DNA from 3 places in the Xanthomonas sp. NCPPB 3200 genome. Region 3 is predicted to be linked to each of the others. Evidence: predicted binding sites of a transcription regulator. Region 3 holds the regulator's gene; each other region holds the start of a gene.
What was found. The regulator FliA, encoded in region 3, starts transcription of late flagellar genes. The targets are predictions, from matches to a motif close to TAAAGTTTNNCNNNCNNNGGCCGATAA.

Region 1: AC06DU_RS08320 (methyl-accepting chemotaxis protein) is a predicted target of FliA. The motif match lies at 2,412-2,438, and genes of this name have one in related genera.
Region 2: AC06DU_RS03230 (GGDEF domain-containing protein) is a predicted target of FliA. The motif match lies at 2,782-2,808, and genes of this name have one in related genera.

Annotation. Positions count from the first base shown of each region.
Region 1 covers NZ_CM150785.1:1,912,894-1,917,337, forward strand. Annotated here, with positions in the region: gene AC06DU_RS08320 (methyl-accepting chemotaxis protein) at 167-2,278, opposite strand; gene AC06DU_RS08325 (FAD-dependent monooxygenase) at 2,693-3,877, opposite strand; gene AC06DU_RS08330 (MarR family winged helix-turn-helix transcriptional regulator) at 3,915-4,379, opposite strand.
Region 2 covers NZ_CM150785.1:756,829-761,272, forward strand. Annotated here, with positions in the region: gene AC06DU_RS03220 (cellulase family glycosylhydrolase) at 1-999, opposite strand, end outside; gene AC06DU_RS03225 (SulP family inorganic anion transporter) at 1,211-2,698, shown strand; gene AC06DU_RS03230 (GGDEF domain-containing protein) at 2,927-3,907, shown strand; gene AC06DU_RS03235 (M28 family metallopeptidase) at 4,226-4,444, shown strand, end outside.
Region 3 covers NZ_CM150785.1:2,279,983-2,284,426, forward strand. Annotated here, with positions in the region: gene AC06DU_RS09945 (chemotaxis protein CheA) at 1-1,211, opposite strand, end outside; gene AC06DU_RS09950 (protein phosphatase CheZ) at 1,214-1,840, opposite strand; gene cheY (chemotaxis response regulator CheY) at 1,840-2,232, opposite strand; gene AC06DU_RS09960 (RNA polymerase sigma factor FliA) at 2,268-3,035, opposite strand; gene AC06DU_RS09965 (MinD/ParA family protein) at 3,032-3,916, opposite strand; gene flhF (flagellar biosynthesis protein FlhF) at 3,903-4,444, opposite strand, start outside.

The DNA.
Region 1 (4,444 bases), 370 kb from region 3:
GTGTTGTGGAGATGCAAGCTGATGTTTCGGTGCGCTGTGCGGATGTAGCGACCACATCAATGCGATGCAGCGTCACTTCGCCGTGATGCGCCCGCGCAAGTGCGCAGCATTGCGCGAGCGCAGGCAGCAACACGGCCAGTCACTAAGGATCGCACTACCCGGTCAGTCAGATCACCGAGGCATTGACCTTGAACACCTCGACCGCCTGCGTCAGCTGGGTCGAATGCGCTTCCAGCGAGCGCGCCGCCGTGCTCGCGGCTTCGACCAGGCTGACGTTCTGCTGGGTGGTTTCATCCATCTGGGCGATGGTCAGGTTGACCTGTTCGATGCCGCCGGCCTGTTCCTGCGAGGCGGCGGAGATGTGGCCCATGATGTCGGTGACATGCTGGACGCTGGTGACGACCTCGCCCATGGTGGTGCCGGCCTTGTGCACCAGCGTTGCACCGTCGGCAACGCGCTGCACGGAGTCGTCGATCAGGCGTTTGATCTCCTTGGCGGCGTCCGATGAGCGGTGCGAGAGGGTGCGCACTTCCGAGGCCACCACGGCAAAACCGCGGCCTTGTTCGCCGGCGCGTGCGGCCTCGACGGCGGCATTGAGCGCGAGGATGTTGGTCTGGAAGGCGATGCCGTCGATGACCGAGATGATGTCGGCAATACGCCTGGACGAGGCTTCGATGCCGGACATCTGTTCGATGACCTGGCCAACCACGTCGCGTCCCTCCGAGGCGATGGCGGCGGCGCCCAGCGCGAGCTGATTGGCACGGCCGGCGTGCTCGGCATTCTGCTTGACGGTGGAGGTCAACTCTTCCATCGAGGCAGCGGTTTCTTCCAGGCTGGCGGCCTGTTGTTCGCTGCGGCGGGACAGTTCCTGGTTGCCGCTGGCGATGTCTTCGGCGGCAAAGCCGATGCTGTTGGAGGTGGTCTGGATATGCGTGACGATGTCGGTGAGGCGATGCACGGTACTGTTGGCATCGTCGCGCATGGAGGCGAACACGCCGTGGAAGTTGCCGGTCATGCGCACGGTCAGGTCGCCATCGGCGATGCACCGCAGCAGGTCGGAAAACCTGGCCAGGTTGGTGTCGGAGGTGGCCATCATGGTGTTGAGGTTTTCGACCATCAGGCGGAAGTCGTGTTCGAACTTTTCCGGCTGGCCGCGCAGCGCGAAGTTGCCGGCGCAGGCAGCCTGGGTGAGCTGCTGGATCTGCGCGTTGATGGCGCGCAGGTTCTGTTTGACCTGCTGCATGGTGGCGGTGATGGCGGCCTTTTCGCCGGGGTATTGCTCGATTTCGGGAGCCAGGTCGCCGATGGCGTAGCTGCCCATGACCTCGGTCATGCGCAGCTGGGTCTGTACGTGCGCATGCACCAGGGCGTTGGTGTCCTGCACCATGTGCCCGTATTCGCCGGGGAACTGCTGGGCGTCGGTGCGGTAGCTGATCTCGCCGGCATCGTGGCGGGCCGCCATGTTGCGTTGGGCGGAGATCACATCCTGCAGGCGGCGCTGCATCTGTTGCATGGCGCGCAGCAACTGGCCGGATTCGTCCTTGCTGGTGGGCAGGTCCTGGCTGCGCAGGTCGCCGTCGTTGATGCGCTCGGCCAACCGCAGCGATTGGCGCAAGGGCAGCACCACGCTGCGGGTCAGCAACCACGCAATGGTGGCGCCCAGCAGCAAGGCGATGACGGTGGAGACCACCATCAGCATTGCAAAGCCGCGCGCGGTGGTCACCGCGTCCTTGGCTGCCGCGCGGTTCTTGGCTTCCTGCAGGTCGATGAAGGCGTTGATGCTGGCCAGCCAGGCGACGAAGGCGGGGCGCGCCTGCTGCAGCAGGCGTTGTTCGGCATGCGGCTTGTCGGCGCCATCGCGGAACGCGCGCACCTGCGCGATCAACGGCATGGTGCGCTGCTCGATGGCCTTGATCCGTTGGAGGATGGCCTTTTCTTCCGCGTCCGTGGAGGCCGCGATCATGTCGTCCAGTGGCTTGGCGGAGCGGGCGTAGTCCGCGGCGAGCTTGTCGATCGATTGCTCTGCCGTGTGCCGCTCTGCCGGGTCGTCCAGCAGCACGACATCGCGCAGGGCGATCGCGCGGTCGTGCACGCTGCCGCGGAAATTGATCGCATAGCGTTGCTTGACGCTGTTCACTTCGTTGATGGCGGTGAGCTGCTGGTCGATGCTGCGTACGCGCTGGATGCCGACGACGGTGAGGATCACCATCAGGACAATGATCGCGAGGAAGCCGAGGGCCAGGCGCTGACCGATGCGCAGATTCGAAAGCAGGGACATAGGGAGTTTGATCGGTGATCCGGCGAGCGGAAGAGCGGGGGAGAATCCCAGCAACAGCTGGGAGGCGATGCGCCCGGGACACCGATGGGGTCGGCAGCGTTGCCGCTGCACGAAGGATGTCTCGACCTGTTCGTTAGCGGCCTGCGTCAGCGGAAATGAAACCGCCGGCGGTGGCAGGATTCATCCACGGTTGGCTTCGCAATGCCGTCAGGCTATGGCGATCAGAACGCAAGCCAGCGGTCGCGGCCCCAGCGCAGCGCTTTGGTGCCGGTCAGCGCCGGGGCAGAAGCGGATTCAGGCACGGCAAGTGACCGAGGCGTGGAGACGGCCGCGGCGCCGGTGCTGCGGCCGATGGCGGGCGTCGATCAGCATGCATCGTGCCGCCACCGCAGCACGGCCGCCATCCAGGCGGCCTCAGTCATAGCGCGACAGATCCGGCGCCTTCATCGACGGCGTCATCAGCTTGGCGGCAATGTTCTGGATGCTGGGTTGGCTGGCGAATTTCAGTGCGCCGTGCAGCAGCTGGATGCCGAGCCGGCTGTGCGGATTCATCAGGCGCGGGCCGATCTTCGGCACGCCCTGGCCTTGTTCCACCATCGGCCGCATGGCGTCGGCGTAGGCGGCGAAGGCCTGTTCCAGCGTTGCGGCGCGTGCGATCTCGTTGGCCAGCACGTAGCCGCCGGTGACCGCAAGAGTGGCGCCGATGCCGGCCAGCGGGGTTGCGCACCAGGCGGCGTCGCCGGTCAGCACGACGCGGCCGGCGTGCCAGCGCGGCATGCGCACCTGCCGTAAGGCATCGAAGTAGAAATCGTCGGTGGTGTCCATGCCGTCCAGCACCCGCGCAGCCTGCCAGCCGGCGTCGGCGAAGCGTTCGCGCAGATAGGCCTTCTGGGTCGCCAGGTCCCAGTCCTGCTCGCCCTCGGGGGCTTTCTGCAGCGACAGCATCGCGCGCGTGGTGCCGTGCTGGTCCGGGCGCAACGAGATGCTGCGCCCGCCGGTGGTGTGATACCAGCGCCACAGGCGGTCGTCGTCGGCGGTGCGTGCGATGGTGAAGTAGGCAATGGTCAGATCCATCCAGCGCGGGTCGTTCTCGCCGGGAAACACCAGCTCGCGTGTGGCCGAGCCGACGCCTTCGGCGACGATGACGGCATCGAAGTGGTCGCTGCGTCCGCTCTGGAAGCGGACGGTGGCAGCCTCGCCGTCGTCGTCGATGCTGGCGATGCGGTCGCCGAAGCGGTACTCGGCCGTCTGGCGTGCGGCGTCGTAGAGCAGGCGGGCGAGGTCGCCGCGCAGGATTTCCAGCTCTGCGGTCGGGCCATCGCCATCGATGTCGTCGGTCGTGAAGGTCGCCACCGCATGGCCGTGGTCGTCGACCCAGGCGGTGCCTTCCTCACCGGTGCCGTGATCGAGTGCGGCCTGCTCCAGGCCCATGCGCTGCAGGACCTCGCGGCCGACGCCGCGCACGTCGATGTTCTGGCCGCCATCGCGAAACTGCGCGGCCTGCTCGACGACGCTGACGTCGAATCCCTGCCGGGCGAGGGCCCAGGCCACGGTGTTGCCGGCGACGCTTGCGCCGGTGATGAGGATGCGACGCGCCATGACAGATCACCCAAAAGAAGAAATATCAGAAGTGATATTACATACCCTGGTCGCGCTGCTCCAGGTTGGCGATCAGGCGCTGCATGAACGCGACAGTCTGCTGCGCCTCCTCGGGGGAGAAGTCCTTCAGCGCATCGGCATTGAGATCGATCAGTATCTTGCCGCCGATCTCGGCGATCTTGCGCCCGCGCGGCGTGAGCGAGACCACTGCGGCGCGGCGGTCCTGCGGCGCCGGGGCGCGCTCGATCAGCTGCAGGCCCTCCAGCTTGTCCAGCAGGGCCACCATTGCCGGCTGCTTCACCGCCGAGTCGATCACCAGGTCGCGTTGCAGCATCGGCCCTTTCCAGGACAGCAGCATGATCGGCCCGAGCAGTGCCAGCGACATCCCATGCGGGCGCAGTTGCGCATCCACCAGACGATTGAAAACCCGCGCAGCATGGTTGGCCAGATACCCCGGGGCCACCGCAGCCAGCGGGTGAATGAGTGCATCGCGATCCTGCATTTGCGTCATCGTGCCACGCCGTTGGGCCATTTCGCGATTTTATCCGGGCACGCGCACCGCCGGGC
Region 2 (4,444 bases), 1.5 Mb from region 3:
GCCCTCGTTGATGCCCTTGCTGCGCAGGTACTTCACCAGCGCGTCCTGCCAGACCTTGTCGCGTGCGTCGCCTTCGCCGTACTTGCCGCCGAATTCGCCCAGCAGCAGCGCATACGTGCCGGCGAACTGGCCGAAGTGGCGGTCCCAGATCGCCGGCATGTTGTTGGGGAAGTTGCTGTCGTTGAAGTACGCCTGCGCGTACACGTCCGGCCCGTAGACATGCGGTGCCAGCAGCAGCCGGTTGGCCGGAATGTTCAGCGGGGTGCAGGCCAGCGGCTGCAGGTTGCCGCCCCAGAAGATGCCGCCGTTGGTCGAGCAGACCGGATTGTCGGTGATGCCTTCCACCGCGATGATCCACTTCGGCGCCACCGCCAGCACCGCGGCCGAACCGCGCTCGGCGGCCTTGTTCCAGTCGGTGGCCGCGTTGCCGGTGCCCCAGGTGGCGGCACCGTGCGGCTCGTTCTTCAGGTCCAGGCCGATCACGCTGGGCACGTTCTTGTAGCGGTTGGCGACAAAGCGCAGATCGTCCAGCCACTGTGCTTCGGAATACGAGCCGGTGTACCAAAGCTCGGAGATGGCGGCGCAATCGGGGGTGTGGTGATCCAGCAGCACATACATGCCGCGCGCGTTGAATTCGTTGATCACCTTGTCCAGGATCTGCAGCGAGCTCAGGCCCTGCAGATCGGCATTGAGGCTGTAATCGATGCTGGTCGGCATCGTGCTGCTGCGCAGGGTGGCCGGGCAGAACGGCAGACGCACGGCGTTGAAGCCCAGGTCCTGCATCTGGTTGATCATGTCCTTCCAGTTGCGTGCCCACAGACCGTGCATGACATGGTTGCCGGTCTCGAAGCCGAACACGTTGACGCCCTTGAGCTGCACCACCTTGCCGCTGTCGTCGACAATCTTGTTGTTGCTGATGGAGTAGCTGAAGGCCGGTGCGGCGGCGAGCGCCAGCGCGGTGGCCAGTGCGAGCGTACTGGCAGTCCTGAAGATGGACATGGTGGTCTCCCTAGCGAACCCGGCTCGACACCCGAACCCGGTGAGGGGGGCATCTTGGTCCGCGGCCGCATCGTTTGGCGTGATCCGGACCACAGAAAGGCGCATTGCCGCACCGGTCACACGCAGGCTGCGGGCCGGGTCGCTTTCGCGCACACTATCGCCGCTGTCGCCTGTCCGCAGGCTGTCCTTTCTGTCCCCGGAGTGTCTTCCAATGTCCTTTCTGCGTGCCGAACTGGCGCAATGGCGCGCCTCGCCTGCGCGCGAACTGATGGCCGGTGCGGTCGCTACCTTTGCGCTGATTCCCGAAGTGATCGCCTTTGCGTTCGTGGCCGGCGTCGACCCGCAAGTGGGGCTGTTCGCGTCGTTCGTGATCGGGATTGTCATCGCGTTCTTCGGCGGCCGCCCAGCGATGATTTCCGCTGCGGCCGGGTCGGTGGCCCTGGTGGCCGCACCGCTGGTGGCCGCACACGGCTTGCCCTATCTGCTGGCGGCCGGGCTGCTGGCCGGTGCGGTGCAGATCCTGTTCGGTCTGTTGCGGCTGGGCGTGCTGATGCGTTTTGTCAGCAGCTCGGTGCGCACCGGCTTCGTCAACGCGCTGGCGGTGCTGATCTTCGCCGCGCAGCTGCCGCATCTGCAGCACGCCAACCTGGCCACCTGGGGCATGTTGGCGTTGGGCCTGCTCATCATCTACGGCCTGCCGCGGCTGCCGTTGCCGGGCGTGTCGGCAATCCCTTCGCCGCTGCTGTGCATCCTGGTGCTGACGGGGCTGGGCTCAGCGTTGCACCTGCCACTGGAGACGGTGGCCGACCTGGGCAAGCTGCCCAACGCGCTGCCGGTCCTGCAATGGCCGGCGGTGCCGCTGACGCTGGAGACCTTGCGCATCATCGCCCTGCCGGCGCTGGCCATCGCGATGGTGGGGCTGCTCGAATCGCTGATGACCGCACGCGTGGTCGACGAACTCACCGACACCCCGAGCAACAAGAACCGCGAGTGCACCGGGCTGGGTCTGGCCAACACCGCGGCCAGCCTGTTCGGCGGCATTGCCGGCTGCGGCATGATCGGACAGACCGTGGGCAACGTGAAATACGGCGGGCGGGGCCGTCTCTCCACCCTGTTCGCCGGGGTGTTCCTGCTGATCCTGATGGTGCTGCTCAAGCCGTGGGTCTCGCAGGTGCCGGTGATCGCGCTGGTGGCGATCATGGTGATGGTCTCGGCCGAGACCTTCGACTGGCGTTCGCTGCGCACCGTGGTCACCCATCCGCGCACCTCCAGCGTGGTGATGCTGGCCACCGTGGCGGTGACCCTGGTCACCCGCAACCTGGCCGCCGGGGTGGCGGTGGGCGTGGTATTGAGCGGGGTGTTCTTCACCTTCAAGGTGGCCGGGCTGCTGCAGATCACGCACAGCGACGGCGACGACGGCGTGCGTACCTACCACGTGCGCGGGCAGGTGTTCTTCGCCTCGGCCGACGTGTTCATCGACGCCTTCGACGCGCGCCAGGTGCCCGGCCGCGCAGTGGTGATCGACGTCGGCCGCGCGCATTTCTGGGACATCACCGCGGTGGCGGCGCTGGACAAAGTGGTGCAGCGGCTGCGTCATCACGCGCTGGACGTCCAGGTCAAAGGGCTGAATGCCGGCAGCCGGCGTCTGATGCAGGCGCACGCGCTGGGCGACGATGCGCTGGAGTCCGCACTGCCGTAAGCGCGCTGGTGCGCCGGCCGGTCGTGCGCCTGCACATCCGTGTACGCCGGCTGGCCGTGCGCTGCGCCGGCCGGCGGGCGGACTCAAGTTCGCGCGTTCAGCGCCGATGAACCGGCATCGAGACTGCCGGTGACCCGTCGTGATGCCAGTGCGTTCCAGCCCGAGAGGTGTGCCCGCGTGCCGTGACCGGCGCTGCGGGCCTGCGTCTGCCCGCGGGATGGTGCGGCAATGACCACGGCACCGTTGCTGGAACGCATGGTGGACCTGACCGCCATCCGCGATGCCGATCTACTCGACCTCAGCCTGTTGCGCACCATGCGCGAGGTCTGCGCGTCCGAGGAATTGTCGTTGCTGCGCATCGCGCCGGATGGCCGCACCATGGCCGAAACGCGGCTGCGCGAGGATGGCCGGCTGTCGCTGACGGTGGCCGATATCCACGACGCGCAGATGCGCGCGCAACTGGCCGACCTGCATGGGCCGGGCGATGTGGTGCAGTTGCAGCAGGACGGCCGCGCGCTGCTGGTGTACCCGATGATGGAGGCACGCGGCATCCGCACCTGCCTGCGCGTGGGCGGTTCGCGCGCACCCGGCGCTGCCGAACAGGTGATGCTGCAGGGCTTTGCGCGTTTTTTCCAGAATTACCGCAGCCTGCTCGACGATGCCCAGCGCGATGCGTTGACCGGCCTGCGCAACCGCAAGACCTTCGACGATGTGATCCTGCGCCTGTTCGCCGGTGGTGCGGACGCGGCGGCCAGCGAAGGCGTGTGGCTGGGGATCGTCGACATCGATCACTTCAAGCGCGTCAACGACAGCTTCGGCCACCTGTACGGCGACGAGGTGCTGTTGCTGGTTGCGCAGTTGATGCAGCGCTGCTTCCGCCAGGACGATCTGCTGTTCCGCTTCGGCGGCGAGGAGTTCGTGATCGTGTTGCGCGGCGTGGACCGCGACCTCGCGGTGAGTCTGTTCGAGCGCTTCCGTATGGCGGTGGCCGAGCAGGTGTTTCCGCAGGTCGGCAAGGTCACGCTCAGTACCGGCATCGTCGAGCTCACCGACGGACAGTTGATCAGCCAGCTGCTCGACGAGGCCGACAAGGCGCTGTACTGGGCGAAGCAGCACGGCCGCAATCGCACCGAGGTGTACGCCGAACTGGTGGCCAGCGGAAGGATGCAGCAGGTCACCCAGCAGGTCGGCAGCGTCGACCTGTTCTGAGCGACAGTGGCGTTCGGCGGCGGCGCTGCGGCATAGACCGCCGCAGCCTTTAGCTGTTTGACGGCATCCAGCGCCGTGAGGCGCAAAGTGGATGCCGTGCCAGGTGGCAGCGCGATGTGCTGCGCCGCGCCGCATCGCTGGCTGGCCCTATCGATCAATGCTGCGTCGCTGCCGATGCATGTCGTCAGCGCGACGGCATGCATCGCTCGCCGCCGTGCACACCCGATCGAACGCCGCAGTAGCTACACTCCAGGGCTGTTCGGACACTACCTGGGTGCTGCAGTGAAGCGAGTTGTTACCAAACGCGTTGCAATGGGAATGCTGGCGATGGCGGTCTCGACCGCACTGATGGCGGCGACGCCGAGCTTCGATGGCGCGCGCATCTCGCGCGACGTCAAGGAGCTGTCCTCCGATGCCTATGAAGGCCGTGGCCCGGCCACCGCCGGCGAGGAAAAGACCATTGCCTACCTGAGCAAGCAGTTCGCCGACGCCGGCCTGCAGCCGGGCGGCGATCTGACCGACGGCAAGCGCGCCTGG
Region 3 (4,444 bases):
TCGGACTGGATCTGGATCTGTCCGCTGAGTTCGCGGATGCGCGATTGCACCACGTCCATGCCGACGCCGCGGCCGGAGATGTCGGTGACTTCGGCCTTGGTCGAAAAGCCCGGCATGAAGATCAGGTGCAGGCACTCGTCGGTGCTCAGGCGGGCGGCGGCTTCGGCATCGATCAGGCCCTTGTTGCGGGCGATCTCGCGCAGGCGTTCGGGGTCGATGCCGGCGCCGTCGTCCTGGATCTCGATGCTGACGTAGTCGCCTTCCTGCTGCGCCGACAGGCGCACATGGCCGCTGCGCGGTTTGCCGGTGGCTTCGCGCAGGGCCGGCGATTCGATGCCGTGGTCGATCGCGTTGCGCACCAGGTGCACCAGCGGGTCGGCCAGGGCTTCGACCAGGTTGCGATCCAGTTCCGTCTCGGCGCCGATCAGTTCCAGTTCCACTTCCTTGGACAGCGTGCGCGCGACATCGCGGGCCACCTTGGGGAAGCGCGCGAACACCTTGCTCACCGGTTGCATGCGGGTGCGCATCACCGCGGTCTGCAGGCGCGCGGTGGCGATGTCCAGGGTGCTGACCGCGCGGTCGAGTTCTTCGTCGCGCAGGCGGGTACGCAGGGTCTTGAGGCGGTTGCGCGACAGCACCAGTTCGCCGATCAGGTTGACGATGGCGTCCAGGCGCTTGGTGTCCACGCGCACGGTCTGCTCGGCGTCGGCCGCCTTGGCCGCCGCCTTGGGCGCGGCCTTGGCGCCCGGCGCAGCAGCGCCGTGTGCGTCATCGTGTGCAGGTGCAGGTGCAGCGGCAGCGGCCTTGGGCGCGGCCTTGACCGCCGGCGGGCCGCTCTTGGCGTCGAACTGCGCAATCAGCGAGGCCGGTGCATGCGGCACGGTTTCGCCCGAGCCCATCGCATCCAGCATGGCCTGCAGATAATCCAGCGACTGCTGCGCGGCATCGAAGTGATGCGCCTGCAACACCGCCTGGCCGGAGCGCGCCATGCCCAGGGTTTCCTCGGCGGCGTGGCAGAGCTCCACCATCGGCTTGATCGCCAGGAAGCCGGCGCCGCCCTTGAGCGTGTGGAAGCCGCGGAACACCGCGTTGAGCTGGTCGGCTTCGTCCGGTGCCTGTTCCAGCGACACCAGCTGTTCGCCGAGGCGATCCAGGATCTCCTGGGCCTCGACAATGAAATCGGCAGCAATATCGTCTGGAACAGCACTCATGGTTACAGCCCCAATCCGGACAGCAGGTCGTCGGCGTCGTCCTGCGACACCGCGTGACGGTCCAGGCCCTTGACTGCAGGACCGGCAAGACCGCCGTCGTCTTTCTTCGGCTCGGGATTCTTCGGCGGCAGGCCGAGTGCACCGAAGCCCTCGTGCACGCGCCGCACGATGCCGGCCACGCGACGGATGATCTGGCCGCTCAGGTCCTGGTAGCTCTGCGCCAGTGACAGCTCGGTCAGGTTATGGCGCATCTTGTCCATCAGCGCGCCCTGGTCCTGGTTCAGGCCACCGTCGCGCAGCTGGTTGGCCAGCTCGCGGCATTCCTCGACCAGGTCCAGCGTGCGATGGCTGGCTTTCTCGGTCATTTCCACCACGTGGTCCAGGCGCGAGCAGGCATCGTCCAGTTCGCCTGCTTCCTCGGGCACGGTGGGCAACTCGCCCAGCGCCTGCCCGAGTTCGCGCGCGAGCCGGCTCAGGCTCTGCATCATCGGGCGCGTGCGCAGCGCGGCGAGGTGGTCCACCTCGCGCCGCCAGGCGACCTGGTCACCGCTTTCCAGTGCATCGAGCGCGTGCTGCAGGCGCTCGATCAGGGCGGCACGTTCGGCATCGGCTTCCACGGTGGCGTTCATCAGGCGGTCGCCGCCAGACGTTCGAACACCTTGCCCAGCTTCTCTTCCAGCGTCTGTGCGGTGAACGGCTTGATGATGTAGCCGTTCACGCCGCACTGGGCCGCTTCGATGATCTGCTCGCGCTTGGCTTCGGCGGTCACCATCATCACCGGCAGGTGCTTGAGCTTGGCGTCGGCGCGGATGTTGCGCAGCAGGTCGATGCCGGTCATGCCGGGCATGTTCCAGTCGGTGACCACGAAATCGAACGGGCCGGCCCGCAACGCCGCCAATGCGCTGTTGCCGTCTTCGGCCTCTGCGGTATTGGTGAAGCCCAGATCGCCCAACAGATTCTTGACGATACGTCGCATCGTCGAGAAGTCGTCCACGATCAAAATCCGCATGTTCTTGTTCACATCAAGCTCCTAACACTAAAAAATGCGCGAAAAAATCATTCGTCAATTTCGACACCGGCATCGGCCAGTTCGAAGACCTTGAGGCGGCCGCGCAGACGCACCACCGCCTGGCCATGGATCTGGCAGACGCGCGATTCGCTGACACCGAGCACGGCGCCGATTTCTTTCAGGTTCAATTCCTGTTCGTAGTACAGCGACAGCACCAGCTGCTCGCGCTCGGGCAACTGGCCGATGGCCTTGCCCAGCTCGCGGCCGAATTCGCCACGCTCCATCATCTGCTGCGGATTGGGGCCGCCCTTGGCGGTGGTGTCCAGCTCGCCGTGATCCTCGATCCGCGACTCCAGGCTCAGCACCTGGCCGCGGGCGGCATCTTCCATCAGACGCAGGTAGTCGGGCAGCGGCATCTCCATCGCGGCGGCCACTTCGGTGGCGGCGGCGGCGCGGCCGGTGTGCTGTTCGATCTTGCGCACGGCGGCGGCAGCGTCGCGTGCGCGGCGGTGCACCGAGCGCGGCACCCAGTCACCCCGCCGGATTTCGTCGATCATCGAGCCGCGGATGCGGATCGAGGCATAGGTCTCGAACGAGGCGCCCTGTTCGGAGTCGTAACTGCGCGAGGCTTCGATCAGGCCGATCATGCCGGCCTGGATCAGATCGTCCACTTCCACGCTCGCCGGCAGGCGCGCGGCCAGATGGTGGGCGATACGGCGCACCAGGTCGGCGTGCTGGGTGACGATGTCGTTGGCGTTGTTGCGCTGCACGGCGCGGTACTGCGCGCTGGCCGTGGTTGCGGTAGCGGTGCTCATGCGGCCACTCCCCGTTGGATGATGCGTTCGACGAAGAACTCGACATTGCCGCGCGGCACGGTGGGGGCCTGCCAGCGCGAGGTACGGCGAGCGATTTCTGCAATGGCCTGCGCCGACGGACTGGCGGGGTAGGCCTTGATGACCGGCTGCTGGCGCTGCACCGACAGGCGCAACCAGTCGTCCTGCGGCACGTGGCCGAGGTAGTTCAGCGACACGTCGCCGAGAAACTTTTCGCAGACCCGCGACAGCTTGTCGTACAGCAGGCGGCCTTCGTTGGGGTCGCGCACCATGTTGGCGATGATCTGCAGGCGGTCTACGCCGCGTTCGCGCGAGAGCACCTTGATCAGCGCGTAGGCGTCGGTGATCGAGGCCGGCTCGTCGCAGACCACCACCACGGTGTCCTGGGCGGCCTGGCAGAAGGTCAGCACGCTGTCGGTGATGCCGGCGGCGGTGTCGATGACCATCACGTCCAGGTCGCGCTCCAGCTCGGAGAACACGTTGACCAGGCCGATGTGCTGGGCCGGGGCCAGTTCGGCCATGTGGCGGCGGCCGGAAGCGGCCGGGACCACCAGCACGCCGCCGGGGCCTTCGATGATCACTTCATCCAGCGTGCAGCGGCCGGCGATCAGGTCGGCCAGGGTGTACTTGGGCGACAGGCCCAGCACCACGTCCAGGTTGGCCAGGCCCAGGTCGGCGTCCAGCAGCAGGGTGCGCTTGCCCATGTCGGCCAGCGCCACCGCCAGGTTGGCGGAGATGTTGGTTTTACCCACGCCGCCCTTGCCACCGGTCACGGCAATGGTGCGCACCGGGCCCAGGGGCTCGGGACGGGTCGCCGACAGGGGGAAGGCGTTGGTCAGCTTGGCGTATTCACGCGACTGCATGGTTGTGCTCCGGAGTACAGGGCTTATCGGCAGCGCGCCGCAAATCTTCAAGGCGAAGAACGAGACTGGCGGCATTGGCGCGGTGCAGGTCGTCGGGGACCCGCTGTCCGTCAGTCACCCAGGTGATGGGCATTTGGTGATCGACGACGACCGACAGCGCACTACCGAAGCGGCCGGTCTCGTCAAGTTTGGTCAGCACCACGCCCTGGGGCTTGGCGTGGGCGAAGCGGCGCACGACCTCGTCGAGGTCGGAAAAGTGCGCGTTGGCAGGCAGCACCAGCAGCGAGGTGACCTGGTGCGCGGCGCGCAGCCAGTTCAGCTGGGCGGCCAGGGCGCGGTCGCGCTGGCCCATGCCGGCGGTGTCGATCAGCACCAGCTTGTAGTCGCGCAGGCGCTCGAGCAGTTCCAGCAGGCTTTCGGCGCTGTCGGCCTCGTGCACGGCGATGCCGAGCTGACGGCCGTAGCTGTGCAGCTGCTCGCGGCCGCCGACGCGCTGGGTGTCGGTGGTGACCAGGGCCACGTCGCGCG